2 regions of the Streptomyces sp. NPDC014764 genome follow, and region 2 is predicted to be linked to the other one. Evidence: riboswitches for the same ligand, from Rfam matches in the RefSeq annotation. Region 2 holds a riboswitch; the other holds the start of a gene.
The links. Region 2 has a riboswitch for S-adenosylmethionine ahead of thrC (threonine synthase). Riboswitches for the same ligand answer to the same signal wherever they lie in the genome.
Positions count from the first base shown of each region.

Region 1: it holds a riboswitch for S-adenosylmethionine, as region 2 does, so the genes downstream of both, ACF1AG_RS01040 (aminotransferase class V-fold PLP-dependent enzyme) here and thrC (threonine synthase) in region 2, are expected to answer to the same signal.

Region 1 covers NZ_JBIBXY010000001.1:226,330-240,575, reverse strand. The annotation lists gene coxB (cytochrome c oxidase subunit II) at 1-393, shown strand, start outside; gene ctaD (cytochrome c oxidase subunit I) at 390-2,126, shown strand; gene ACF1AG_RS01080 (cytochrome c oxidase subunit 4) at 2,123-2,521, shown strand; gene ACF1AG_RS01075 (Ig-like domain-containing protein) at 2,652-3,938, shown strand; gene ACF1AG_RS01070 (hypothetical protein) at 4,013-4,414, opposite strand; gene ACF1AG_RS01065 (heme-copper oxidase subunit III) at 4,629-5,240, shown strand; gene ACF1AG_RS01060 (c-type cytochrome) at 5,321-6,133, shown strand; gene ACF1AG_RS01055 (Rieske 2Fe-2S domain-containing protein) at 6,130-7,188, shown strand; gene ACF1AG_RS01050 (cytochrome bc complex cytochrome b subunit) at 7,185-8,822, shown strand; gene trpD (anthranilate phosphoribosyltransferase) at 8,974-10,038, shown strand; SAM riboswitch class IV at 10,111-10,227, shown strand; gene ACF1AG_RS01040 (aminotransferase class V-fold PLP-dependent enzyme) at 10,587-11,966, shown strand; gene ACF1AG_RS01035 (glycerate kinase) at 12,121-13,284, opposite strand; gene ACF1AG_RS01030 (SLC13 family permease) at 13,299-14,246, opposite strand, start outside.
Region 2 covers NZ_JBIBXY010000011.1:37,004-51,249, forward strand. The annotation lists gene ACF1AG_RS23930 (extracellular solute-binding protein) at 1-845, shown strand, start outside; gene ACF1AG_RS23935 (DUF3263 domain-containing protein) at 856-1,092, shown strand; gene otsB (trehalose-phosphatase) at 1,251-2,111, opposite strand; gene ACF1AG_RS23945 (trehalose-6-phosphate synthase) at 2,264-3,664, opposite strand; gene ACF1AG_RS23950 (glucosyl-3-phosphoglycerate synthase) at 3,773-4,738, opposite strand; SAM riboswitch class I at 4,875-5,022, shown strand; gene thrC (threonine synthase) at 5,040-6,329, shown strand; gene ACF1AG_RS23960 (ubiquitin-like small modifier protein 1) at 6,446-6,721, shown strand; gene ACF1AG_RS23965 (cold-shock protein) at 7,152-7,355, shown strand; gene groL (chaperonin GroEL) at 7,749-9,371, shown strand; gene ACF1AG_RS23975 (NADH:flavin oxidoreductase) at 9,592-10,719, shown strand; gene ACF1AG_RS23980 (MFS transporter) at 10,908-12,389, shown strand; gene ACF1AG_RS23985 (hypothetical protein) at 12,500-13,069, opposite strand; gene murQ (N-acetylmuramic acid 6-phosphate etherase) at 13,219-14,154, opposite strand; gene ACF1AG_RS23995 (MurR/RpiR family transcriptional regulator) at 14,241-14,246, opposite strand, start outside.

The sequences.
Region 1 (14,246 bases), on a different contig from region 2:
GACTGCGGCATCCCCGGAACCCGGAACCCGCAGACCAACAACCCGGGCCCCACCCTGTGGCTGCCCGAGGGCAAGCGGGTCCGCTTCGTGCTGACCTCGCGTGATGTCATCCACTCCTTCTGGGTGGTGCCGTTCCTGATGAAGCAGGACGTCATCCCGGGCCACACCAACGCCTTCGAGGTGACCCCCAACCGTGAGGGCACCTTCCTCGGCAAGTGCGCCGAACTCTGCGGCGTCGACCACTCCCGGATGCTGTTCAACGTGAAGGTCGTCTCCCCCGAGCGGTACGAACAGCACCTGAAGGACCTCGCGAAGAAGGGGCAGCAGGGCTACGTGCCCGCGGGCATCGAGCAGTCCGGCCCCGAGAAGAACCGGGAGTCGAACATCCTGTGAGCATCCTCAACGAACCCAAGGGTGCCGCGGCAGCTGGGTCCCACTACGAGGACGAACTGCCGGTCAGGCGCCAGAACCGTGGCAGCGTCGTGGTCAAGTGGCTGACGACCACCGACCACAAGACGATCGGCACGATGTACCTCGTGACGTCGTTCGTCTTCTTCGTCATCGGCGGCGTGATGGCCCTGGTGATGCGCGCCGAGCTGGCCCGCCCGGGTCTGCAGATCGTGTCGAACGAGCAGTTCAACCAGGCGTTCACGATGCACGGCACGATCATGCTGCTGATGTTCGCGACGCCGCTGTTCGCCGGCTTCGCGAACTGGATCATGCCGCTGCAGATCGGCGCGCCCGACGTGGCGTTCCCGCGGCTGAACATGTTCGCCTACTGGCTCTACTCGTTCGGCTCGCTCATCGCGGTCGGCGGCTTCCTGACGCCGGACGGCGCCGCCAGCTTCGGCTGGTTCGCCTATTCGCCGCTGTCGGACGCGGTCCGCTCGCCGGGCATCGGCTCCGACATGTGGATCATGGGCCTCGCCCTCTCCGGCTTCGGCACCATCCTCGGCGCGGTCAACTTCATCACCACCATCATCTGCATGCGCGCTCCCGGCATGACGATGTTCCGCATGCCGATCTTCACCTGGAACGTGCTGCTCACCGGTGTGCTGGTGCTGCTGGCCTTCCCGGTGCTCGCTGCCGCGCTGTTCGCCCTGGAGGCGGACCGCAAGTTCGGGGCGCACATCTTCGACTCGTCGAACGGCGGAGCGCTGCTCTGGCAGCACCTGTTCTGGTTCTTCGGTCACCCCGAGGTGTACATCATCGCGCTGCCGTTCTTCGGCATCGTCTCCGAGATCATCCCGGTGTTCTCCCGCAAGCCGATGTTCGGCTACATGGGTCTCATCGGCGCGACCATCGCGATCGCGGGTCTGTCGGTGACGGTGTGGGCGCACCACATGTACGTCACGGGCGGTGTGCTGTTGCCGTTCTTCTCCTTCATGACCTTCCTGATCGCGGTCCCGACCGGTGTGAAGTTCTTCAACTGGATCGGCACCATGTGGAAGGGCAGCCTGTCCTTCGAGACACCGATGCTGTGGACGCTGGGCTTCCTCATCACGTTCACCTTCGGCGGTCTGACCGGCGTCATCCTGGCCTCGCCGCCGCTGGACTTCCACGTCTCCGACTCCTACTTCGTGGTGGCGCACTTCCACTACGTGGTGTTCGGCACCGTGGTGTTCGCGATGTTCGCCGGCTTCCACTTCTGGTGGCCGAAGTTCACCGGCAAGATGCTCGACGAGCGGCTCGGCAAGATCACCTTCTGGACGCTGTTCGTCGGCTTCCACGGCACCTTCCTGGTCCAGCACTGGCTGGGCGTCGAGGGCATGCCGCGCCGGTACGCGGACTACCTGGCCGCGGACGGCTTCACCGCCCTGAACACGGTCTCGACGATCGCGTCGTTCCTCCTCGGCATGTCGCTGCTGCCGTTCTTCTACAACGTGTGGAAGACCGCCAAGTACGGCAAGCCGGTCGAGGTCGACGACCCGTGGGGCTACGGCCGCTCCCTCGAGTGGGCGACCTCCTGCCCGCCGCCCCGGCACAACTTCCTCACCCTGCCGCGGATCCGCAGTGAATCCCCGGCGTTCGACCTGCACCACCCGGAGATCGCCGCGCTCGACGAGCTCGAGAACGCCGGTCACGGCGAGAAGGCCCTCTCCGGCGGCAAGGAGGCCGGCAAGTGAAGATCCAGGGCAAGATGTTCATGTGGCTGAGCCTCTTCTTCCTGGCCATGGCCGTGGTCTACGGCCTGTGGTCGAAGGAGCCGGTCGGCACCACTGCCCTCGTCCTGTCCTTCGGCCTGAGCATCATGATCGGCTTCTACCTGGGCTTCACCGCCCGGCGGGTCGACGTGGGCGCCCAGGACAACAAGGAGGCGGACGTCGCCGACGACGCCGGCGAGGTCGGGTTCTTCAGCCCGCACAGCTGGCAGCCCCTGGTCCTGGCCGCGGGCGGCGCCTTCGCCTTCGCGGGCGTGGCGATCGGCTGGTGGCTGATGTACTTCTCCGCGCCGCTGCTGCTCATCGGTCTGTGGGGCTGGGTCTTCGAGTACTACCGCGGTGAGAACCGCACCCAGTAACACGCCACACGGCACCCGGGAGCCCGGACACTCCGTCAGGAGGGTCCGGGCTCCCGCTTTTGCCGCGTCCGCCTCACCCGTTCGGACCGCCCGGTGAGCCGGGACCCGCCCGGCTCCCTAGCGTGGGGCCATGAGAGACACAGAGTCCCCCCGCACCGGCCTCCGCGGCACGCGGGCCCGCCTCGCCGGCTGCGCGCTGCTGGTGGCGGCCCTCGGCGCGGGCGTCACCGGCTGCTCCTCAGACGGCAGCCCGCTGTCCGCCGAGCCGTACGACGCGGCGGACCAGATCTCCTTCAGCGACTCCCTCGACGAGGGAAAGTCCGCCGACCCCGACAAGCCCCTCGAGATCACCGCCGAGGACTCCGACGGGCGCATCACCGACGTCGTCGCCGTGGACGCCTCCGGACGGCACCTGGCGGGCGAACTGGCCGCCGACGGCAGCCGCTGGCACAGCACCACCCCGCTGGCCTCCTCCGCGCAGTACACGGTCCGCGTGAGCACCGAGGACGAGGACGGCAGACCCGGCCGCAAGGTCCTCACCTTCACCACCGGCAAGCCCGGCACCGCCAAGCGCCTGGGCGTCACCTTCGGCCCCGAGGCGGGCACGTACGGCGTGGGACAGCCGCTCGTCGCGGAGCTCAGCGAGCCCGTCAAGGAGCCCGCGCAGCGGGCCGTGGTGGAACGCGGCCTGAAGGTCGACTCCACGCCCTCCGTCACCGGTGCCTGGTACTGGGTCGACGACAAGAAGCTGCACTTCAGGCCCAAGGACTACTGGCCGGCCAACGCCACCGTCCAGGTGCGCAGCAACCTGGAGGGCATCAAGATCGGCGACCGGCTGCGCGGCGACGCGGCCGAGCCGCTCTCCATCCGCACCGGTGACCGAGTGATAGCCGTCACGGACGCGGCCGCGCACCGGCTGACGGTCTACAAGAACGGCGAGGAGATCAAGCAGATCCCCGTCACCACCGGCAAGCCCGGCTTCGAGACCCGCAACGGAGTCAAGGTGGTGCTCGCCAAGGAACGCTTCGTACGCATGCGCAGCACCACCGTCGGCATCGCCGAGGGCTCCGCCGAGTCGTACGACCTGGACGTGCACTTCGCGACGCGGGTCACCTGGAGCGGCGAGTACGTGCACGCCGCCCCGTGGTCGGTCGGCTCACAGGGCTACGCCAACGTCAGCCACGGCTGCGTCGGGATGAGCACCGCCGACGCCGAGTGGTTCTTCGACGCCTTCCGCCAGGGCGACCTCGTGGAGGTCGTGAACTCGGAGGGCGACGTCATGGAGCCGTTCGGCAACGGCTTCGGCGACTGGAACCTCGACTGGGACAAGTGGCGCGAGGGCAGCGCCCTCACGGGCAGCGGGAAGACCCCCGAGACCGCCCAGCAGGTGGCACGGCTGCGGCCCGCGGCCGCGTGAGGCACCGCGGGGCCGCCGCGCACGCCCACGGGCGGCCGGCGGCCCCGTCGGCCGCGAGGACCGGCGCGGACGCCTCAGGCGCCCGCCAGCGCCTTCCGGCGCAGCAGTGAGGCCAGGGCGTTCGCGAACTCCACGGGCTCCACCGGGAGCGTCACCGCCGCCTCCGCGCGGCTCCAGGTCGCCAGCCAGGCGTCCTGCGGGCGGCCCATCAGCAGCAGCACCGGCGGGCAGTTGAAGATCTCGTCCTTGATCTGCCGGCACAGCCCCATGCCGCCCATCGGCACGGCCTCGCCGTCCAGGACGCACACGTCGATGCCGCCCCGCTCCAGCTCCGTGAGCACGGCCGCAGGCGTCGCGCACTCCACGAACTCCACGAGGGGCACGTCCGGTGCCGGCCGCCGCCCGGTGGCGAGCCGCACCTGCTCCCGGGTGTTGGCGTCGTCGCTGTAGACCAGCACCGTGGCGGTCGCCTGCATTGTTCCTCCACGCGTAAGAGAGAGGGCACGGCTCGGTCGGGACCCTCGGGTACCGATGGCGCGGATGCTACCCCCTCGGACCGCCCGTCAACACCGGTTCGGACACGGCTTCGAAAGGGCTCCCATGGGCCATACGGGCAGTCCAGGAGGGGCGAACACACCGAACGGCACCCCCGGGAGTGAGGGCGGGATAAGCGACCGACATAATGTCGGCGTGGCGACAGCAACGACAGTAGACACCGGGCACGCGCACCCGTCGGTCAACCGACCGAACCTCACCAGCGTCGGAACCATCATCTGGCTGAGTTCCGAGCTGATGTTCTTCGCGGCCCTCTTCGCGATGTACTTCACCCTGCGATCGGTGACGGGACCGGAATTCTGGTCGGAGAAGGCCGACCTGCTGAACTTCCCGTTCTCGGCGACGAACACCACGATCCTGGTGCTCTCCTCGCTCACCTGCCAGCTCGGCGTCTTCGCCGCCGAGCGCGGTGACGTGAAGAAGCTCCGGATGTGGTTCATCGTCACCTTCATCATGGGCGCGGTGTTCATCGGCGGCCAGGTCTTCGAGTACACCGAGCTGGTCAAGCACGAGGGCCTGTCCCTCTCCTCCGACGCGTACGGTTCGGCCTTCTACCTGACCACCGGTTTCCACGGCCTGCATGTGACGGGCGGCCTGATCGCCTTCCTCCTGGTCCTGGGCCGCACCTACGCGGCCCGGAGGTTCACCCACGAACAGGCCACCGCGGCCATCGTCGTGTCCTACTACTGGCACTTCGTCGATGTCGTCTGGATCGGCCTCTTCGCCACGATCTACATGATCAAGTAGGCGGGCCTCATCCGCGCGCGCTGGACACAGCGCACCCAACAGAAGCATCGACGCAGAAGATCCTGACACCGGGGTAATCCGTGAAAAAGCTCTCCGCACGACGACGCCATCCGCTGGCGGCGCTCGTCGTCCTACTCCTCGCGCTGGCATGCACCGGGGGGCTGTACGCCGTGTTCGCACCCGCGGACAAGGCGCAGGCCGACGAAACCGCCCAGTCCCTCACCATCGAGGAGGGCAAGAAGCTTTACACCGTCGGCTGCGCGAGCTGCCACGGCACCGGCGGTCAGGGCACGTCCGACGGCCCGAGCCTGGTGGGCGTGGGCGCCGCGGCGGTCGACTTCCAGGTGGCCACCGGCCGTATGCCGGCCGCCACCTCGCAGGGCGCGCAGGTCCCGCGCAAGAAGAACATCTACTCCCAGGCCGAGATCGACCAGCTGGCGGCGTACATCGCCTCCCTGGGCGCCGGCCCGGCCGTCCCGACCGAGGAGCAGTACGGCCCCGAGGGCGCCGACGCGGCCAAGGGCGGCGAGCTGTTCCGCAACAACTGCGCGCAGTGCCACAACTTCACCGGCAAGGGCGGTGCACTCACGCACGGCAAGTACGCCCCGAGCCTGGAGGGCGTCACGCCCAAGCACATCTACGAGGCCATGCTCACCGGCCCGCAGAACATGCCCTCCTTCCCCGACACCACGCTGTCGGAGCAGAACAAGAAGGACGTCATCGCGTACCTGAACGCGGTCAACGGCGAGGAGACCGAGAGCCCCGGCGGCCTGTCGCTGGGCGGGCTCGGCCCCGTCTCCGAGGGTCTGTTCGCCTGGGTCTTCGGACTCGGTGCGCTGATCGCGGTCGCCGTCTGGGTCGCCGCTCGGACCGCAAAGGCCAAGAAGTCATGAGTAGCCAAGACATTCCCGAAGAGAACCTGCCCGCAGCGCAGGACACCAGCCACGGCGCGGTGAAGCTCGCGGACGAGCAGAACCCGTTCGCCGACCCGGGCCTCCCGCCCCACGAGCCGCGGGTGCAGGACATCGACGAGCGGGCCGCCAAGCGGTCCGAGCGCACGGTCGCCCTGCTGTTCACGGTGTCGATGCTGGCCACCGTCGGCTTCATCGCCTCGTACGTGACGATCCCGGTCGACAAGTCGGTCTACATCTGGCCGATCGGGCACATCAGCGCGCTGAACTTCGCGCTGGGCATGACGCTCGGCCTCGCCCTGTTCTGCATCGGCGCCGGCGCGGTCCACTGGGCCCGCACGCTGATGTCTGACCACGAGCTGGCCGACGAGCGTCACCCGATCGAGGCCGCTCCCGACGTCCGCGCGAAGGTCATGGACGACTTCCGCCAGGGCGCCAAGGAGTCGGCGCTCGGCCGCCGGAAGCTGATCCGCAACACCATGTTCGGCGCGCTGGCCCTGTTCCCGCTCTCCGGCGTGGTCCTGCTGCGTGACCTCGGCCCGCTGCCCGGCACGAAGCTGCGCCACACCCTGTGGTCCAAGGGCAAGCTGCTCGTCAACATGAACACCAACGAGCCGCTGCGTCCGTCGGACCTGATCGTGGGTTCGCTGACCTTCGCCAAGCCCGAGGGCCTGGAGGAGCACGACCACGGTTTCCAGACCGAGATCGCCAAGGCCGCCCTGATGCTGGTCCGCATCCAGCCGGACGACATCAAGGACAAGCGCGCGCTCGAGTGGTCGCACGAGGGCATCCTGGCGTACTCGAAGATCTGCACCCACGTCGGTTGCCCGATCTCCCTGTACGAGCAGCAGACGCACCACGCGCTCTGCCCCTGCCACCAGTCCACCTTCGACCTCTCCGACGGCGCCAAGGTGATCTTCGGTCCCGCCGGTCACGCGCTGCCGCAGCTGCGCATCGGCGTGAACGACGAGGGTTACCTCGAAGCGCTCGGCGACTTCGACGAGCCCGTCGGCCCTGCCTTCTGGGAGCGCGGATGAGTACTACGACGACACCCGAGTCCCGCGCACGCGGGAAGGCACCGGCCGGCGAACGCGTCGCCGACTGGGCCGACGGCCGGCTGGGGATCTACTCCCTGGCCAAGGCCAACATGCGCAAGATCTTCCCCGACCACTGGTCGTTCATGCTGGGTGAGATCTGCCTGTACAGCTTCATCATCATCATCCTCACGGGTGTGTACCTGACCCTGTTCTTCCACCCGTCGATGAACGAGGTGGAGTACCACGGCAGCTACGTCCCGCTGCAGGGCCAGCTGATGAGTGAGGCGTACAAATCGACGCTGGACATCAGCTTCGACGTCCGTGGCGGTCTGCTCATCCGGCAGATCCACCACTGGGCCGCGCTGATCTTCGTCGCCGGCATGTTCGTGCACATGATGCGCGTGTTCTTCACCGGCGCGTTCCGCAAGCCGCGTGAGATCAACTGGCTGTTCGGCTTCCTGCTGCTCGTCCTGGGCATGTTCACCGGTTTCACCGGCTACTCGCTCCCCGACGACCTGCTCTCCGGCACCGGTATCCGCTTCATGGAGGGCGCGATCCTGTCCGTGCCGATCGTCGGCACGTACATCTCGTTCTTCCTCTTCGGCGGCGAGTTCCCCGGCGACGACTTCGTGGCCCGGTTCTTCTCGATCCACGTCCTGCTGCTGCCGGGCATCATGCTCGGTCTCGTGGTGGCGCACCTGATCCTGGTCTTCTACCACAAGCACACGCAGTTCCCGGGTCCCGGGAAGACCAACAAGAACGTGGTCGGTATGCCGCTGCTGCCGGTGTACATGGCCAAGGCCGGAGGCTTCTTCTTCCTGGTCTTCGGTGTGCTCGCGGCCGTCGCCGCGATCGCCACGATCAACCCGATCTGGTCCATCGGCCCCTACCGGCCCGACATGGTCTCCACCGGCGCCCAGCCCGACTGGTACATGGGCTTCTCCGAGGGTCTGATCCGTGTCATGCCGGGCTGGGAGATCAACTTCTGGGGCCACACGCTCGTCCTGGGCGTGTTCATCCCGCTGATGATCTTCCCGCTGGTCCTGGCTGCCATCGCGGTGTGGCCGTTCATCGAGTCCTGGGTCACCGGCGACAAGCGCGAGCACCACATCCTGGACCGCCCGCGCAACGCCCCGACGCGCACCGCGTTCGGCGTCGCCTGGCTGACGCTGTACTTCGTGCTCCTCATCGGCGGCGGCAACGACATCTGGGCCACGCACTTCCACCTGTCGATCAACGCCATCACCTGGTTCGTCCGGATCGCGTTCTTCGTCGGCCCGGTCGTGGCGTTCATCATCACCAAGCGGATCTGCCTCGGCCTCCAGCGCCGGGACAAGGAGAAGGTGCTGCACGGCCGCGAGTCGGGCATCATCAAGCGCCTGCCGCACGGTGAGTTCATCGAGGTCCACGAGCCGCTCAGCCAGGAGCAGCTCTACACCCTCACCGCGCACGAGCAGCCCAAGCCGCTCGAGCTCGGCCCGGAGGTCGACGAGAATGGCGTCCGGCGCAAGGTGAAGGCCAGCGAGAAGCTGCGTGCGAAGCTCAGCAAGGGCTTCTACGGCGAGGAGTCGCAGATTCCGAAGCCGACCGTCGAGGAGTACAAGGAGATCACGAGCGGCCACGGCCACCACTGATCACCGGAGCTTCTCCACACGTCGCCACACGACAGCGAAGGGCCCCCGTCCGTTCTGCGGACGGGGGCCCTTCGCCGTGCCCCCGGCTGGATAGGGTGGGTGCGGGACCCGTCCGGTCCCCGAGGACCCGCAACGACCGTCAGGAGCGACCATGAGCGCTGTGACCCCCGCTGGAGGCGACACCGCGGCGGGCCGCTCCTGGCCCGCCCTGCTGAACACCCTTCTGGACGGCCGGGACCTGACCGCCGACGAGGCCGCCTGGGCGATGGACCTGATCATGCGCGGCGAGGCGACCGACGCGCAGATCGCCGGGTTCGCGGTGTCCCTGCGGGCCAAGGGCGAGACCGTCGACGAAATCACCGGCTGTGTGCGGGCGCTCTACGACCACGCCAACGTCATCGAGGTGCCCGGCGCCACCGTCGACATCGTCGGCACCGGCGGCGACGGCGCCAAAACGGTGAACATCTCCACCATGTCCTCGATCGTCGTCGCCGGCACCGGCGCGAAGGTCGTCAAGCACGGCAACCGCGCCGCGTCCTCCGCCTCCGGCGCCTCCGACGTGCTGGAGAAGCTGGGCGTCAATCTCGAGCTGACCCCGCGCCGGGTCGCCGAGGTCGCCGAGGAGGCGGGCATCACCTTCTGCTTCGCGGTGAAGTTCCACCCGGCGCTGCGTCATGTGGCCGCCGCCCGCGGCCAGCTCGGCGTCCGCACCGTGTTCAACTTCCTCGGCCCGCTCGCCAACCCGGCGAAGGTCAAGGCGCAGGCCGTCGGCGTCGCCGACGCCCGGATGGCGCCCATCATGGCCGGGGTGTTCGCCGGGCGCGGCAACTCCACCCTGGTGTTCCGCGGCGACGACGGCCTCGACGAGCTGACCACCACCGGCACCTCCAAGGTCTGGGTGGTCCGCGACGGCGAGGTCACCGAGGAGACCTTCGACCCGCGCGACGTCGGCATCGAGCTGGTCCCGGTGGAGGCACTGCGCGGCGCCGACGCCTCCTACAACGCCGAGGTGGCCCGCCGGCTGCTGGACGGCGAGCGCGGCCCCGTGCGGGACGCGGTGCTGCTGAACTCGGCGGCGGCCCTGGTGGCCCTTGAGCCGGGCAGCGGCACGCTCACCGAGCAGATCCGCGCCGGGATGGAGAAGGCCGCCCAGTCCGTCGACTCCGGCGCCGCCAGGCGCGTCCTCGAACGCTGGGTCGCCGTCACCAACGCGTAGGTCCCGTACGGCCGTCCCGCCATCCGGATACGGGTTGCGGGACGGCCGTCACCTCACGTACGTTCCCTTCCAGGTCATGAGTGACAGCCATCAGGCCCCGGCCGGCTGTCCGGCAACCCTCCGTCCGTGGCGGGGTGCCCCGGGTGAAGACCAGGCCGTGAGCAGCAGGGCTCACGGCAAGCGCGGACCCCTCGCACACCAGGGGTCCTGGTCGTCGAGGAGTCTTCTGTGAGCAAGCGAATGCGCTAGGGCCTTTCGTTCGGATCAGGCCGGTTGTGAGGCGCGGTGCGTCTTCGGCCGACCCGAGCGGGGTCTGGTGCGTGCAGCTGCAAGGCGGAGGAGGGCGTCAACGCGGAGCGTTGGCAACCGACGACAACGCCGCAGATGTGCGTGCCAGGGCCCGCGACGCCGGGGTGATCCGAACGGAAGGCCCTGAGGGCGTCGAGCCCCGCCTCCGCACACCCTTGTCACCTCCTTCTCCGCGCTGGAGCGACGCGTCGCGCCGTCCGCTCGCGCGAGGATCCGCCCTGCCCTCCGGGAGTTCCGTCATGCCTGCTGCCGCCACCACCGCCCCCGCCGTCGCCGCCGAGCCGTCCGTCTGCGCCCCGCTGCCCGTCCTCGGCCGGGACGTCGCCGTGCCCCTCGTCACCGGCGGCGAGGTCACCTACGCCGCCCTCGACTACGCCGCCAGCGCTCCCGCCCTCCAGCGCGTCTGGGACGACGTGGCCGCCTACGCCCCGTACTACGGAAGCGTCCACCGCGGCGCCGGCTACCTCTCCCAGCTCTCCACCGACCTGTTCGAGAACGCCCGCCGGACCGTCGCCGAGTTCCTCGACTGCCGGGACGGGGACGAGGTGGTGTTCACCCGCTCCACCACCGACTCCCTCAACCTGCTCGCCGCCGCCCTGCCCGCCGGCTGCGAGGTCTTCGTCTTGGAGACCGAGCACCACGCGGCGTTGCTGCCCTGGCAGCGGGCGGGCCGGGTGACCTGCCTCGATGCCCCCGACAGCCCCTCGCAGGCCGTCGCCACCCTGGAGCGCGCCCTCGCCGGCCGTGACCCCCACGGTCCGGCCCTGGTCTGCGTCACCGGCGCGTCCAACGTCACCGGCGAACTGTGGCCGGTCCGCGAACTCGCCGCCGCCGCGCACGCGCACGGCGCCCGGATCGTGCTGGACGCCGCCCAGCTCGCCCCGCACCGCGCGGTGTCCGTGCGCGAGCTGGACGTCGACTGGGTCGCCTTCTCCGGGCACAAGCTGTACGCGCCCTTCGGCTGCGGGGTGTTGGCGGGCCGCGCCGACTGGCTGCGCGAGGCGGAGCCGTACCTCGCCGGCGGCGGCGCCAGCCGCACGGTCGCCCGGCGCGCGGACGGGGGAGTGGACGTGCAGTGGCACGAGACCGCCGCCCGCCACGAGGCCGGCTCGCCCAACGTCATCGGCGCCTACGCCATCGCCTCCGCCTGCAAGGCGCTCACCGAGGCGGGGTTCGAGGCGCTGGCCGCGCGGGAGGACGCGCTGGTGCGCGCGGTGCGGGAGGGGCTGGCGGACGTGCCCGAGGTGCGCTTCCTGTCCCTGTTCGGTGACGACGCGCCCCGGGTCGGGGTGCTGTCCTTCGTGGTCGAGGGCTGGAACAGCTCCCACTTCGCGGCGGCGCTGTCCGCGGAGTACGGCATCGGGGTACGGGACGGGCTGTTCTGCGCGCACCCGTTGGTGCGGAGGCTGCTGGGCGGCGAGACGGGCGGTACGGGGGAGTGCGGGGCGCCGGACGCGGGGGCGCTGAACGCGATCCGGGTCAGCTTCGGGGCCGGCACGCCGGAGGAGCACGTCGCACGGTTCGTGCGGGCGGTACGGGAGCTCGTGCGGGACGGGGCGCGGTGGAAGTACCGCACGGTGGAGGGGCGGTGCGTCCCGGACACGTCGGGGCGGTCGTAAGAGGCACCCCGGGCTCCGCCCCGGACCCCGCTCCTCGAACCCCGGAAGGGCTTCTTGTAGCCCGTCCGGCGTCTGAGGACGAGGCCCGGAGGGCCGACGGGAGGTCTGGGGCGCAGCCCCAGGGACGGGACGGGAAGGGGCGGCGGGGGCGAACTCACCCCTGGGCGGCCGGGAGCCGAGCGCCCAAGACGATCAGCCTCAGCGCCCTCTCCGTCGCGTCGGTCAACAGCTCCGCCCCCCGGACCAGCGCCTCCGCCAGTTCCATGGGCCCCGGCAGGATCCCCTGACACGCGTCCACCCCCGGCACGTCCCCCGCGCCTTCCCCCAGCGTCCCCGCGATCGCCAGCACCGGCCTCCCCGCCAGCTTGGCCCGCCGGGCCACCTCGCCCGGCACCTTCCCCCGGGGCGTCTGCCGGTCCAGCGCCCCCTCCGCCGTGACCACCAGATCGGCACGGGCGAGCCGCTCGTCCAGACCGAGATGGTCCAGCAGCACCGGAAAGCGCGGGACCAGCGCCGCGCCCAGCGAGGCCAGTCCCGCCCCCAGCCCGCCGGAGGCACCTGTGCCGCGGCCCAGCCGCAGGTCGACGCCGGTGACGGCGAGGTCGCGGGTGAGGATCCGCGCCCAGTTCTCCAGCCCGGCCGACAGCTCCTCCACCTGCCGCGGGGTCGCCCCCTTCTGAGGCCCGAACACCCGCGCCACGCCCCGCTCCCCGCACAGCACGTTGTAGGGGTTGCACGCGACGACCAGTTCCACGCCCCCGAGCCGCGGGTCGAGCCCGGTCACGTCGACGCTCGCCAACCGGGTCAACTCTCTTCCGCCTGCGGGCAGTTCCACCCTTTCCGCGTCGAGCAGCCGCGCACCCAGCGCCTGGAGCGCGCCCGCGCCCCCGTCGGAGGTGCCGGAGTCGCCGCAGCCGACCAGGATCCGCCGCACACCCTGGTCGAGGGCGGCGCGGATCAGCTCTCCGACGCCGTAGGTGGTGGTGGCGCCCGGATCGCGGCGGGTGCGGGGGACCAGGGAGAGTCCGGCCACCGCCGCCATCTCCACCACCGCCGTGTCCTCCTGCCCGCCGAGCAGCGCGAAGTGGGTGCCGACGGGTTCGCCGACCGGGCCGGTGGCGGCCAGGGCGACCAGTCGGCCGCCGGTCGCCCGGGCCAGGGCGGCGGCCGTTCCCTCCCCGCCGTCCACCAGCGGGACGCGGTCGATCTCGGCGTCCGGCAGCACCCGGCGGACGCCCGCCGCGATGGCGTCGGCCGCTGCCGGGGCGGACAGTGATTCCTTGAAGCCGCTGGGGGCGACGACGACTCGTTTCAGCATGGGTGCGGTACTCCTCATGGGGTCACCGGCACGCCCAGCGCGGGCCACACGGTGAGGGCGAACAGCAGGACGAGGACGGCGGTGAGCGGGGCCAGCACGGCGGACAGCCGCAGCAGGTCGCGCGGGGTGTAGGTGGGGGTGCCGGGGACCTCCGCGAACAGCGCGACCGGCTTGGCGGAGGCGGGCAGGGTGTGGCAGAAGCCGGCGGCGGCGGTGGACGCGAGCGCCGCCGCCACCGGGTTCACCCCGGCGGCCAGGGCCGCCGCGACCACCAGCGGCACCAGTACGGAGGACCGCGCGGACCGGGACTGCAGAATCAGATGGGCGGCCGTGCTGACGGCGACGACCACCGCCAGGAACGTCAACGGGCCGATCCCCGCGGGCAGTCCGCCGACCAGCCAGCCGGCCGCGCCGGACTCGGCGAGCGCCACGCCCATCGCCATGGTCGCCGCCATGAACAGCAGCAGCGACCACGGCACGGTCCGCAGCGCGTCCTTCAGCCGCACGGTCCCCAGTGCAGGGGAGGCGGCGACGACCGCGCCGATCAGTGCGACGACGGCCGGCGACACCCCGTGCAGGGGCTCGCTGCACCAAAGGGTGACCACCGTGGCCAGCAGCAGGGCGCACCGCTTCTCCGCCTGCGTCCAGGGGCCGGTGACCGGGCGGTCGCTGTGCCGCTGGATCTCCTCCGCGGTGATCCGCACGGGACCGGTGCGGTCGGCGCGCCGGGTGGCGGTCAGCAGCACGGTCTCGGCGGCGACATGGGAGGACACCACGGCCAGCGGCAGGCCCAGCAGCAGCCACTCGGTGAAGCCGACCCGCTCCCCGGTGGACTCCCACAGCACCGACACGGTGATCAGATGGGCGCCCGCCCCGATCAGGGTCGCCACCGCCGACAGCAGGATCACGGTGGGGAACAGCAGCGCCAGCATCACGACCAGCCGTCCGCGCCCCGCCAGCGC
Region 2 (14,246 bases):
ACGGCATGCCGTTCGCCGCCTCCACGCGGCTGCTGTTCTACAACAAGTCCCTCTTCGCCGAGGCCGGGCTCACCCCGCCCGAGACCTGGGAGGAACTGGTCGAGTGCGCCGAGGCGCTCAAGGCGGACGGGGTGAAGTTCCCGTACGCGCTGCCGCTCGGCCCCGAGGAGGCCCAGGCCGAGACCCTCCAGTGGCTGCTGAGCGGCGACGGCGGCTACACCGACATCGGCGGCACCTACGGCATCGACTCCACGGAGAACGTCGAGACCTTCAGCTGGCTGCGGGACGAACTCGTCGGCAAGGGGCTCACCGGGCCCGTCGCGCCCGGCAAGCTCGACCGGGCGAAGGCGTTCGAGGCGTTCGCCGCCGGGGACGTCGGCATGCTCAACGGGCATCCCTCCCTGATGGAGATGGCGCGGAAGAAGGGCGTGAAGTACGGCATGGTGCCGATCCCCGGCGCCGACGGCGAGACACCGTCCGCGCTGGGCGTCGCGGACTGGATGATGGCGTTCGAGAAGAACGGGCACCGCGACGAGATCGGGGACTTCCTCGACTTCGTCTACAGCGAGGAGAACGTGCTGGACTTCTCCCGCGAGTACGACCTGCTGCCGGTCACCAACTCCGCGTCGCGGGCGATGGCGGCGTCGGGGCAGGACAAGGAACTCAAGCCGTTCCTCGACCAGTTGCCGTTGTCGGAGCAGTACCCGGTGGGCAAGACGTCGTGGGCCGCGGTGAACGCGGAGGTCAAGCAGAAGATCGGCAGGGCCGTGGAACCGGGCGGCAGCCCGGCGGCCGTCCTCGGCGAGCTCCAGGCGGCGGCCGTGCGGGCGGACAGCGCGGGGTAGCCTGCCCGGCATGGGTGAGGCTGAGGATCTGGGACGCCTCGAGCGGGAGGTGCTCGCGCTGGAGCGGCGGGGGGTCGTGTCGCCGGGGGCGAAGGAGCGGGTGATCCGGGAGGAGCTGGGGCTGGTACCGGTGCGGTACTACCAACTCCTCAACGCGCTGCTCGACGATCCGCGGGCGTTGGCCCACGATCCCGTGACGGTGAACCGGCTGCGGCGGGTGCGGGAGGCGCGGCGCGGGGAGCGGTAGGGGTCTCTCGCCCCCGCCGCCCCTTCCCTTCCCGTCCCTGGGGGCTGCGCCCCCAGACCCCCTTTGTCCTCAAACGCCGGACGGGCTGGAAGTAGCCCCTCAGGCGTTTGAGCCCCGGGGCCGGGTACGGGAAGGGGCGGCGGGGGCGAAACCCTTCGTCAGGCGAGCGCGGCCGCCAGCACGCGCAGCAGGCGGACCACCCCCGACGGGCCGTCGACCACCAGGTCGGCCCGCTCCCGCAGTTCCGTGACCTCCTCGCTGCCGCTGCACACCAGCACGCCCGGCGTGCCCGACGCACGGAGCTTGTCCACCGCCGTGAAGGCCGCCAGGTCGCCCAGGTCGTCCCCGGCGTACAGCACCGACCCCGCCCCGATCTCCCGCGCGTACTCCAGCAGCGCGACCCCCTTGTCCATCCCCGGCGGCCGCAGCTCCAGCACCATCCGACCCGGCTCCACGACAAGACCGTGCCGCGTCGCGAGGTCCGCCAGCGGCTCGCGCAGGGACTCGAAGGCGGCCTGCGGGTCGGACGCCCTGCGGGTGTGGACGGCGACCGCCCGCCCCTTCTCCTCGATCCACGTGCCCTGCCACGCCCCCACCCGGTCCAGCAGCCCCGGCAGCTCGGCGCGGGCGGCGGCGACACCGGGATGCGGGGCGGGCGCGGTGACGGTACCGGTGACCGCGTCCCAGCGTTCGGCGCCGTAGTGGCCGAGCACCACCAGGTGCTCGAGACCGGGCACGCCCGCGAAACCGCCGTGGCGGACCGCGACACCCGGCGGGCGGCCGGTGACGACGGCCACCGCCGCGACCTCCGGGGCGAGCGCGGCGAGCGCCGGCACCGCGTCCGGGTGGGCGCGGGCCTGCTCGGGGTCGGGCACGATCGGGGCGAGCGTGCCGTCGAAGTCGAGCCCGATCAGCGCCTTGCCCGGGTGGGCCAGGAGCGCGTCGAGTCCGTCCCGCCCGGCCTGCGTGACCGGCGTCGGCAGCGCTCCGGGGTCCGTGGAATCCGTATGACTGGCCATGTGCCCCAACCTATCCACGCCTGCCGCATGCAACCCCTGCGCGAGGGGCCGTTCCGGTCGGGGCCGGACCTGCCGGACCTGCCGGGCCGCGCCAGGGCAGGCCGGCCGCACGGCGCCGGGGTCCGTGGAATGCCCGCCGGCGGGTCCGCAGGTCAGCGCCCGGTTCCGCCACGCAGCGCCTCCAGCTGGTCCAGGAACCACCGTGCCGGTGGCAGCGCCGTCGCCGCCGCGGCCAGCCGCTTGCTGCGCTCCGTTCGGTCCTCGGGGCGCATGGACAGCGCCTCGTGCAGGGCCTCGGCCGTCTGCACGACGTCGTACGGGTTGACGGTGATCGCGTCCTCGCCCAGCTCCTCGTGGGCGCCGGCCTCGCGGGACAGCACCAGGGCGCAGCCCGCGTCGGAGACCACCGGGACCTCCTTGGCGACCAGGTTCATACCGTCGCGGATGGGGTTGACGAGGGCGACGTCGGCCAGCCGGTACGCGGCCAGGGAGCGGGCGAAGTCGTCCTTGACGTGCAGGACGACCGGCCGCCAGCCGGGCGTGCCGTACCGGTCGTTGATCTCCTCGGCGAGCCGCTGCACCTCGGCCGTGTAGTCGCGGTAGACGGCGAGGTCCTGCCGGGACGGGTAGGCGAAGGCGACGTGCACCACGCGCTCGCGCCACTCGGGCCGGTCGTCCAGCAGCTGCCGGTACGCCAGCAGGCCGCGCACGATGTTCTTGGACAGCTCGGTGCGGTCGACGCGGACGATCGTCCGGCGCCCCTCGCCGATCTCCTCCTTCAGCGCGGTCATCCGCTCGTCGACGTCCGCCTCGTGCGAGCGCGCGCGCAGGAAGTCCGCGTCGGCGCCCAGGCCGTGCACGCCGACCCGGGTGTCGCCGAGCCCGCCGGCGAACCGCTCGCAGCACGCGGTGAACGCGTCCGCCCAGCGGCGGGTGAGGAAGCCGAGCCGGTCGGCGCCGAGCATGCCGCGCAGCACCTGCCGCGCGATGTCGTCGGGCAGCATCGCGAAGTACTCGGGCGGCGCCCACGGCGTGTGCGAGAAGTGCCCGATGCGCAGGTCGGGGCGCAGCTCGCGGAGCATGCCGGGGACCAGGGTCAGGTGGTAGTCCTGCACCAGGACGGCGGCCCCCTCGGCGGCCTCCTCGGCCAGCGCCTCCGCGAACGCGCGGTTGTACGTCTCGTAGGACGCCCACCTGCTGCGGAACTCCGCGTCGAACACCGGCTCCAGCGGCGTCTGGTACAGCATGTGGTGGACGAACCACAGCACCGAGTTCGCGATGCCGTTGTACGCGTCCGCGTGCACGTCCGCCGGGATGTCGAGCATCCGCACGCCGTCCGCCCCGACGCCGCGCCGCACGGCCTCGCGGTCGCCGTCGGACAGTGCCGAGCACACCCACAGGGCGCCCGACTCGGGGCCGATGGCCGAGAGGCCGGAGACCAGTCCCCCGCCGCCCCGCTTGCTCCTCAGCGAACCGTCGTCCGCCACCGCGTACGACACGGGCCCCCGGTTGGAGGCGACCAGCACCTGAGCTGCACCGAAGCTTGAAGCCATACGCCTCAACCTAGCCCGGCCCCCCGGGCCTCAAACGTGCCGGTGCGTCACACCGGCCGGGGGTGGACGAGGTCAGGCCACGCGGCCGCGTCGGGCCGGCCGACAGGCTCAGGCCACCCGGCGTGCCATGTACTCCGCGATGTCCCTCATCGGCGGCCGTTCCTCGGTGTCCACCGAGTACGTGCGGGGCTCGAAGCCGTCCCCGGCGCGCTCGAACTGGGTCAGCGACGGCCGCAGCAGGTGCGCGCGGGCCAGCCGCAGCTGCGCGGTGCGGTAGATCGCGGCGGCCATCCGGCCGAGCGCCTGTCCGTCCTGGTGGCGGTGCTTGCGCACGCCCACGTCCACCTGGGCCAGCGCGTCCAGGCCCACCAGGTGCAGGGCGTCGACCAGCATGCCCAGTTCGACGCCGTACCCGACGGGGAACGGGAGCTGTTCCAGGAGGCTGCGGCGAGCCGCGTACTCGCCGCCCAGCGGCTGCACGAACCCGGCGAGCTGCGGCCAGTGCATGTTGAGCAGCGGGCGGGCCATCAGCTCCGTGACGCGGCCGCCCTGCCCGCCCGCGCCGGTGGTGCTCCCGTCGGCCAGCGTCATCGGCCGGTCGTACATGGCCTTGACGAGCTGGATACCGGGGTCGGTGAGCAGCGGGCCGACGATGCCGGTGACGAAGTCGGAGGAGAAGTCCCGGAGGTCGGCGTCGACGAAGCACACGATGTCGCCGCGCGTGACCAGCAGCGACCGCCAGAGCACCTCGCCCTTGCCGGGAACGGCCGGTATCCGGGGCAGGATCGCGTCCCGGTGCACCACCCGCGCGCCCGCCGCCGCGGCCGCCTCGGCGGTGCGGTCGGTGGAGCCGGAGTCGATCACCACCACCTCGTCGACCAGCGGCACCTGGAGCACCAGGTCGTGCCGGATGACGGAGACGATGTCGCCGACCGTGGCCTCCTCGTCGAGCGCGGGGAGCACCACGCTCACCGACTGCCCCGCGGCCCGTTTCGCCGCCAGGATCCGGTGCAGAGGCCGGTCGGCCACCGACCAGGAGCGCTCGATCAGCCAGCGCTCGACTTCTTCCAGCACGGTCCGGGCTCCTCACTGGCCGGTGATCCATCTCGGGGTTCGGACGGCTCTCTACGCCGTCCGGGCCTTCGGTTACAGTCTTGAACAACGCCGACGGACCCCGCATCTCGGGGTCGCACGGCGCACAACTGAACACCGCTCATCCAGAGGGGCAGAGGGACACGGCCCGATGAAGCCCCGGCAACCCTCCAGTCGGTTCCTGTCACGCGGACGTGGCGAGGCTCCCGGCTAGGGAAGGTGCCAAATCCGTCTCATGGCGAAGTGCGTCGTGAGGAAGATGAGGAGAAAGGGCCTCGCCTCCATGGCTGTGCAGACTGTTGCAAGCACCACCGACACCGCGAACTCCGTAGACCTGGGTCCCGCCGCCGCGCTGTCCTGCCGCGAGTGCGGCCACCGTGTGCCTCTCGGCCCGGTCTTCGCCTGCGAGGAGTGTTTCGGCCCGCTCGAGATCGCCTACGACTTCTCCGGGTACGACACCGAGGAGCTCCGCAAGCGCATCGAGGCGGGCCCCGCGAACATCTGGCGTTACGCGCCGCTGCTGCCCGTCCCCGCGGACGTGGCGACCAAGCCCAACCTGAACCCGGGCTGGACCAAGCTCGTCCAGGCCGACAACCTCGCCCGCGAGCTGGGCGTCACCGGCGGCCTCTACGTCAAGGACGACTCCGGCAACCCCACGCACTCCTTCAAGGACCGGGTCGTCGCCCAGGCCCTGGAGGCCGCGCGCGCCTTCGGCTTCACCACGCTGTCCTGCTCCTCCACCGGCAACCTGGCCGGCGCGGTCGGCGCCGCCGCCGCCCGGGCCGGCTTCCGCTCCTGCGTGTTCATCCCGCACGACCTGGAGCAGGGCAAGATCGTCATGGCCGCCGTCTACGGCGGCGAGCTCGTCGGCATCGAGGGCAACTACGACGACGTGAACCGTTTCTGCTCCGAGCTGATCGGCGACCCGGCCGGCGAGGGCTGGGGCTTCGTCAACGTCAACCTCCGGCCGTACTACGCCGAGGGCTCGAAGACCCTCGCGTACGAGGTCTGCGAACAGCTCGGCTGGCGGCTCCCGGACCAGATCGTCGTCCCGATCGCCTCCGGCTCGCAGCTCACGAAGATCGACAAGGGGCTCCAGGAGCTGATCAGGCTCGGGCTCGTCGAGGACAAGCCGTACAAGATCTTCGGTGCGCAGGCGCAGGGGTGCTCGCCGGTCTCCACGGCGTACAAGGCCGGGCACGACGTCGTCCGCCCGCAGAAGCCGGACACGATCGCCAAGTCGCTGGCGATCGGCAACCCGGCGGACGGGCCGTACGTGCTGGACATCGCGCGTCGCACGGGCGGCGCGGTGGAGGACGTCACGGACGCGCAGGTGGTCGACGCGATCAAGCTGCTGGCGCGGACCGAGGGGATCTTCGCGGAGACCGCGGGCGGGGTCACGGTCGGCGTGACGAAGAAGCTGATCGAGGACGGCGTGCTGGATCCGTCCCTCACCACGGTGGTGTTGAACACCGGCGACGGGCTCAAGACGCTGGACGCTGTGGCGGGGACGGGACTCACGGCGACGATTCGGCCCAGTCTCGAGTCGTTCCGTGAGGCCGGGCTCGTCTGAGAGCCGCTTCGCCGCCGTCCGCGGGCCGGTGAGGGCTGTTCGCGCCCGCGCGGCGGCAGCCGCGAATCCGACACAGCCCCGCGCCCCTGACGTTGTCACCTGACCGGAGGTTCAAAGTGAGCGTTACCGTTCGTATTCCTACCATTCTGCGCACCTACACCGGGGGCAAGGCCGAGGTGGCCGCCGAGGGGGCCACCCTGGGCGAGGTCATCCAGGACCTCGAGAAGAACCACACCGGCATCGCCGCGCGCGTCCTGGACGACCAGGGCAAGCTGCGCCGGTTCGTGAACGTGTACGTCAACGACGACGACGTGCGCTTCGAGCAGGGGCTGGAGACGGCCACCCCGGAGGGCGCCGGCGTCTCGATCATCCCGGCAGTCGCCGGAGGCTGATCATTACCTTCGGTAATGACCGTTACCGAGCGTTTGGGGCATTGCCCCCTCCGTGAGAGATCCGGAGGGGGCAATTCCATGGGATTGAGCGCGGTAGAGTTGGGGAACGCGCTCCCGATCCATTGATCGAGAATCACGAATTCCTGCCGCAGACCCGACTGGATGTAGCCAAAGTGCGGGCTCCTTTCGCGGCTTTTGTCTCCTTTGCCCGGCCCGACTTGCCCTGAATTCTGGCGAATTCTTGCCACATTCCGGACCGGTGGCGTCCAGATTTCTCGTCCGATTGACCTGTTGCAGACGGCAGTTGGACAGATACATTCAGCCGCGGTCGACGCGTTCCGGCGCACGCCCCCAACCGTTGGGGGGTGAGGTCTGACCCGGGTCCGCGAAGTGTGGATCTGTGCAAGGGCCAGTAATAGGGGAGTTAGGCATGGCTCAGGGCACCGTCAAGTGGTTCAACGCGGAGAAGGGGTACGGCTTCATCGCGGTCGACGGTGGTGCGGATGTTTTCGTCCACTACAGCGCGATCCAGATGGACGGCTACCGCACCCTTGAAGAGGGCCAGCGGGTCGAGTTCGAGATCTCGCAGGGTCAGAAGGGCCCGCAGGCCGACATGGTTCGCGTCACCGCCTGAACGCGCTACCAGCAGCACGCGACATCTTCTGCCGGCGACAGGGCCCGCACCCTCCGGGGTGCGGGCCCTTCGTCATGTCCTAGGCGCACGCGCCGCGCGCGCCGTGTTCGCCCGAGGCTGAGCGTGGACGTGAGCCCTTGGCGCCACTGGCTCGCAGGCCCCTCGGGAGCCCCTCGAACTTGCCGCCGCTCCGCGAGCGCGCCTTGCACTCTCGGGGGTCGAGTGCTAATCATTGGCGTTAGCACTCTGAAGGTGAGAGTGACAACGAAGGACCGGGTCGGTGAGGCCCGCCAGGTCACGTGGGGCAAGGAACCACACGGCCGGCGAGCCGTCCGTCGCGGGCGCGGGCGCGGTCCGAAGGAATCACCCCCAGTCCTGGAGGGACCACTTCACATGGCCAAGATCATCGCGTTCGACGAGGAGGCGCGGCGCGGCCTCGAGCGCGGCATGAACCAGCTCGCGGACGCCGTGAAGGTGACGCTCGGCCCCAAGGGCCGCAACGTCGTCCTCGAGAAGAAGTGGGGCGCCCCCACGATCACCAACGATGGTGTCTCCATCGCCAAGGAGATCGAGCTCGAGGACCCGTACGAGAAGATCGGCGCCGAGCTGGTCAAGGAAGTCGCCAAGAAGACGGACGACGTCGCCGGTGACGGTACGACCACGGCGACCGTTCTCGCCCAGGCCCTGGTCAAGGAGGGCCTGCGCAACGTCGCCGCCGGCGCCAACCCGATGGCCCTGAAGCGCGGTATCGAGAAGGCCGTCGAGGCCGTCTCCGCCGCCCTGCTGGAGCAGGCGAAGGATGTCGAGACCAAGGAGCAGATCGCTTCCACGGCCTCCATCTCCGCCGCCGACGTCCAGATCGGTGAGCTCATCGCCGAGGCCATGGACAAGGTCGGCAAGGAAGGCGTCATCACCGTCGAGGAGTCCCAGACCTTCGGTCTGGAGCTGGAGCTCACCGAGGGTATGCGCTTCGACAAGGGCTACATCTCGGCGTACTTCGCCACCGACATGGAGCGTATGGAGGCCGTCCTCGACGACCCGTACATCCTGATCGCCAACTCCAAGATCTCCAACGTCAAGGACCTGCTCCCGCTCCTGGAGAAGGTCATGCAGTCGGGCAAGCCGCTGCTGATCATCGCCGAGGACGTCGAGGGCGAGGCCCTGTCGACCCTGGTCGTCAACAAGATCCGCGGCACCTTCAAGTCCGTCGCCGTCAAGGCCCCGGGCTTCGGCGACCGCCGCAAGGCCATGCTCGGCGACATCGCCATCCTCACGGGCGGCGAGGTCATCTCCGAGGAGGTCGGCCTCAAGCTGGAGAACGCCTCCCTCGACCTGCTGGGCAAGGCCCGCAAGGTGGTCATCACCAAGGACGAGACCACCATCGTGGACGGCGCCGGCTCCGCCGACCAGGTCCAGGGCCGCGTGAACCAGATCCGCGCCGAGATCGAGAACAGCGACTCGGACTACGACCGCGAGAAGCTGCAGGAGCGCCTGGCGAAGCTCGCCGGCGGTGTCGCGGTCATCAAGGCCGGCGCCGCCACCGAGGTGGAGCTCAAGGAGCGCAAGCACCGCATCGAGGACGCCGTGCGCAACGCCAAGGCGGCCGTCGAGGAGGGCATCGTCGCCGGTGGTGGCGTGGCCCTGCTGCAGGCCTCCCAGGTGTTCGAGAAGCTGGAGCTCGAGGGTGACGAGGCGACCGGCGCCAACGCCGTGAAGCTCGCCCTGGAGGCCCCGCTGAAGCAGATCGCCGTCAACGGTGGTCTCGAGGGCGGCGTCGTCGTGGAGAAGGTCCGCAACCTCACGGTCGGCCACGGTCTGAACGCCGCGACCGGCGAGTACGTCGACATGATCGCCGAAGGCATCATCGACCCGGCCAAGGTGACGCGCTCCGCGCTGCAGAACGCCGCGTCGATCGCCGCGCTGTTCCTCACCACCGAGGCCGTCATCGCCGACAAGCCGGAGAAGGCCGCGGCCCCGGCCGGCGGCGGCATGCCGGGCGGTGACATGGACTTCTGAGCCTGACCCGTCAGGCTCGGACCCGTCCGAGGTACGGAGGGCGGCACTCCCCGCACAGGGGGGTGCCGCCCTCCGGCGTGTCCGGGCGCCCCGAAGGTGACGGGTGTCACGGGCACGGGCGGGGAGGCGGCGGGAATGCTCACCGCCACCCGCGGGTTCGACGAGGAGTGCTTTGTATGCACGTACACATACCGTCGAGTATCCGCGAGGAGTTCTCCTTATGACCGTCGCCGCCTCCGAGGCCACCGGACGTGCCGCCGATGTCCTGGCCCGACCGGTCGCCCTGAACGGGCTGACCGTGCCCAACCGCATCGTCATGGCGCCCATGACCCGCCAGTTCTCGCCGGGCGGCGTGCCGGGGGAGGACGTCGCGTCGTACTACGCGCGCCGGGCCGCCGCCGGGGTCGGGCTGATCGTCACCGAGGGCACGTACGTCGACCACCCGTCCGCCGGCGTCAGCGACCGGATCCCCCGGTTCCACGGGGAGGAGCAGCTGGCCGGCTGGGCGAAGGTCGCGGAGGCGGTGCACGCGGCCGGGGGTCGCATCATGCCGCAGCTGTGGCACGTCGGCATGGTCCGCGAGGAGGGCAAGCCGCCCTTCCCGGAGGCGCCGCCGGTCGGCCCGTCGGGGCTGCGCCTGGACGGCACCGAGGGTGGCAGGGAGATGACCCAGGCCGACATCGACGACGTCGTGGCGGCGTTCGCGAAGACGGCCGCCGACGCCGAGCGCATCGGCTTCGACGGCGTGGAGCTGCACGGCGCCCACGGCTACCTCGTCGACCAGTTCCTGTGGGCCGGGACCAACCGCCGTACCGACGCCTACGGCGGTGACCCGGTGGCCCGCACCCGGTTCGCCGTCGAGATCGTGCAGGCGGTGCGTTCGGCCGTGTCTCCCGGCTTTCCGGTGGTCTTCCGCTTCTCGCAGTGGAAGGCCGACCACTACGGCGCCCGGCTCGCCGAGACCCCGCAGGAGCTGGAGGCGGTCCTCGCCCCGCTCGCCACGGCCGGCGTCGACGCCTTCCACGCGTCCACCCGCCGCTACTGGCTCCCCGAGTTCGACGGCTCCGGCCTCAACCTGGCCGGCTGGACCCGCAAGCTGACCGGCCGACCCGCGATCACGGTCGGATCGGTCGGCCTGGACGGCGAGTTCGGCCGCGCCTTCCTCGGCGAGGGCGCCGGGCTGCGGGGCATCGACGACCTTCTCGACCGCCTGGAGCGCGACGAGTTCGACATGGTCGCGGTGGGCCGTGCGGTCCTCCAGGACCCGGAGTGGGCGGCGAAGGTGCTGGCCGGCCGCCTCGACGAGCTGAGCTCCTACGACGCGGCGTCGCTGAAGTCGCTGAGCTGAGCTGAGCTCGGCCGAGTCCGGGCCCGGCGCGGGCCGAGGCGCGGCATCCCCGGTCAGCGGGGTGCCGCGCCTTCGTGCTGCGTACTTCATGTCATGCGACTGTCACGCATTTTTCATTTGCTTGCGTCAATCAAGGAGCATAAAGTTGCCTGAGTCAAGCAGAGCAGACTCTTCCGGAGACCTCCCTCATGTCCGACGCACCCGAAGAATCCGTCACGACCGGCACCGCCGCGCCGCCGAGGGCGGGCGCCGTGGTACCCGTGCTGGCGCTCAGCGGGATCGTGGTCTCGCTGATGCAGACGCTCGTGATCCCGATCGTGGGGCGACTGCCGCAGTACCTGAACGCCTCGGCGTCGGACGCGGCCTGGGCCGTCACCGCCACGCTGCTGGCCGCCGCCGTCGCCACGCCCGTGATGGGCCGGCTCGGCGACATGTACGGCAAGCGGCGCATGCTGCTGCTCAGCATGGCCATGCTGGTCGTCGGCTCCGTCGTCGCCGGACTCAGCGACAGCCTCACCCCGATGATCGTGGGCCGTGCCCTCCAGGGCCTGTCGTCCGGCGTCATCCCGCTGGGCATCAGCATCCTGCGCGACGAACTCCCCGCGGAGCGGCTCGGCTCCGCCACCGCGATGATCAGTGCCTCGCTCGGCGTCGGCGGCGCGCTCGGCCTGCCGCTGGCCGCGCTGATCGCCGACAACTTCGACTGGCACGCGCTGTTCTGGACCTCCGCCGCGCTCGGCGTCGTCGCGCTCCTGCTGGTCGTCGCGCTGGTGCCCGAGTCGAAGGTGCGGACCGGCGGGCGGTTCGACGTGGTGGGCGCAGCCGGCATGGCGGCCGGACTGATCTGCCTCCTGCTGGCGATATCCAAGGGCGGCGACTGGGGCTGGACCGACGGCACCACGCTGGTCCTGTTCGCCGCGGCCGTGGTCGTCCTGCTCGGCTGGGGCTTCTTCGAGCTGCGCACCGAGCGCCCCCTGGTGGACCTGCGCACCACCGCCCGCCCCCAGGTGCTGATCACCAACCTCGCCTCCGTGGCGATCGGCTTCGCGATGTTCTCCATGTCGCTGGTCATCCCGCAGGTTCTGCAGCTGCCGGAGCGGACCGGCTACGGCCTCGGCCAGTCGCTGCTGAGCGCCGGTCTGGTCATGGCGCCGTCCGGCCTGGTGATGATGGCGCTGGCCCCCGTCTCGGCGCTGGTCTCCCGCGCGCGGGGGCCGAAGGCGACACTGATGATCGGCGCGCTGATCGTGGCCGCGGGCTACGGGCTGAACGTCGCGCTGATGAGCGAGGTCTGGCACTTCGTGCTGGCGTCCTGCGTCATCGGCGCCGGCATCGGCTTCTGCTACGGCGCCATGCCGACCCTGATCATGAGCGCCGTGCCCGCCTCCGAGACGGGCGCCGCGAACAGCCTCAACACGTTGATGCGCTCCATCGGCACCTCCGTGGCGAGCGCGGTCGCCGGCGTGGTGCTGGCGCAGCTGACCACGCGGTTCGGCCCGTACGCGCTGCCGTCCGAGGACGCCTTCCGCACGGTCCTCGCCCTCGGCGCGGGCGCGGCGCTGCTGGGCTTCGTGGTGGCGGCGTTCATCCCGAGCCGGCGGGGCGCCGCCGGGGCGGAGTCACCCGTCACCGAGGGTGCGGCCGAGGCCGCGGAGCCGGCGAAGGCGTGACGGCTGCGGGCGGGTGAGCGGAGTACTCGCCGGCGCCCGGACGAAACGGCGGCCACCGTCCCCAGGGCATCGGGAGGGTGGCCGCCGTCCCGCTGCCGGGGGGAGACGGCTCAGATGTTCCCCATCGGTTCGATGTCCACGTGGACCGGGTTGCCCCAGACGCGGAGGACCTCGTAGTCGGTGAACTCGTGGACGACGCGGTAGGCCATCGCCGGGCGGGCCGTGCGGAGCTGGGCCTTGACGAAGAGTTCCGCCTCGCGCCGGTCGCGGCGCGGGGTGCCGCACAGCTGCCACGCCTGGCCGTTCCACATCTCCGGCAGCCAGCGCTGCTGCGGCTGCGGGCGGTCGCCGCGCACCCCGTAACGCGAGGGGGCGGGATCGGCGGGGCGGGCCTGCGGGGCCGGGCCGTTGAACTCGGCGCGGCGGGCGGCGCGGCGCCGGGTCTCGCAGAGCAGGCACAGGTCCGGGGCGCTCTCGTCGACCGGCCCCGTGGGGTGCTCGGCGCAGCGCGTGCTGGGCGGCGCCGTGGTGACGGTGTCCTCCAGCAGGTCCAGCGCCCGCCGCAGGTCGTCGCGCACCTCGTGCAGCCGGGCGTCCGGGGTGTCGGCGGAGAGCGCCTCGCCGTGCTCACCGAGCACACGCAGCGCCCGGCCGAGGGCGGTGAGCTGTGCGTGGTTCATGGTGGTCTCCGTGTCGGTGGGGCCGGTGTTCCCAGCGTGCACCACGAAGCGCGGCCAGGGTGCCCCGGGGGCCGCGACGGCCAGGCCCCACGACGCATGGTCGGACGGACGGCTGTCGAAGGGACGGGGAAGAGATGAGGGGCCGCCCCTCACCCGTCCGCGTGGGACAGCGCCGCCCTCAGATGTCCGCCGGCCTCGTCCAGGAGCCGGGCCGCCGTCGGCCCGTCCACCCCCGCCAGCAGCACCAGGATCGCGTTCTTGACCTCGCCGTCCGTGGCGGCGAGGGCGCGCTCCACGGCCTCGTCGTCGGCGCCCGTGACCTGGGCGACGATCCGGCGGGAGCGGGCGCGCAGCTTCTCGTTGGAGGCGCGCACGTCGACCATCAGGTTCCCGTACGTCTTGCCGAGCCGGATCATCGTGATCGTCGAGATCATGTTCAGCACGAGCTTCTGCGCCGTGCCGGCCTTGAGGCGGGTGGAGCCGGTGAGGAACTCCGGGCCCACGACCACCTCGATGCCGTGCTCGGCCGCCGCCGCGAGCGCGCTGCCCCGGTTGCACGACAGTCCCACGGTGAGCGCCCCGTGCCTCCGGGCGTACGCGACCGCGCCGACCGCGTACGGGGTGCGGCCGGAGGCGGAGATGCCGACCACCGTGTCGTCGGCGGTGAGGCCGAGCGCGGCGAGGTCGGACTCGGCCAGCTCGGTGGAGTCCTCGGCGCCCTCGACCGGGTTCACCATGGCCTCAGGACCGCCCGCGATCAGGCCGACGACCCGCGCCGGGTCCGTGTTGAAGGTGGGCGGGCATTCGGAGGCGTCCAGCACGCCCAGCCGCCCCGCCGTGCCCGCGCCCGCGTAGACCAGCCGGCCGCCGCGCGCCATCCGCTCCGCCACGGCGTCGATCGCGGCGGCGATGGCGGGCACCTGCTCGGCGACCGCGCCCGCGACCGTGGCGTCCTCGGCGTTCATCAGGCGCGCGATCTCCGGCGTGGGCAGCCGGTCGACGTCCGCCAGCTCCGGCCGGTACGCCTCGGTGGTCAGGGTCTCGAGCTGGGAGCGCAGATCACGGTCGGGCGAGGTGGAGGTCATGGGCGGTGTTCTTTCGGTCAGGGCCGGCGGCTCGGAAAGGGGTGGGCGGGGGCGCGCACGCGGCCGGTGCGCGGCAGGGCCCGCCCTCACGG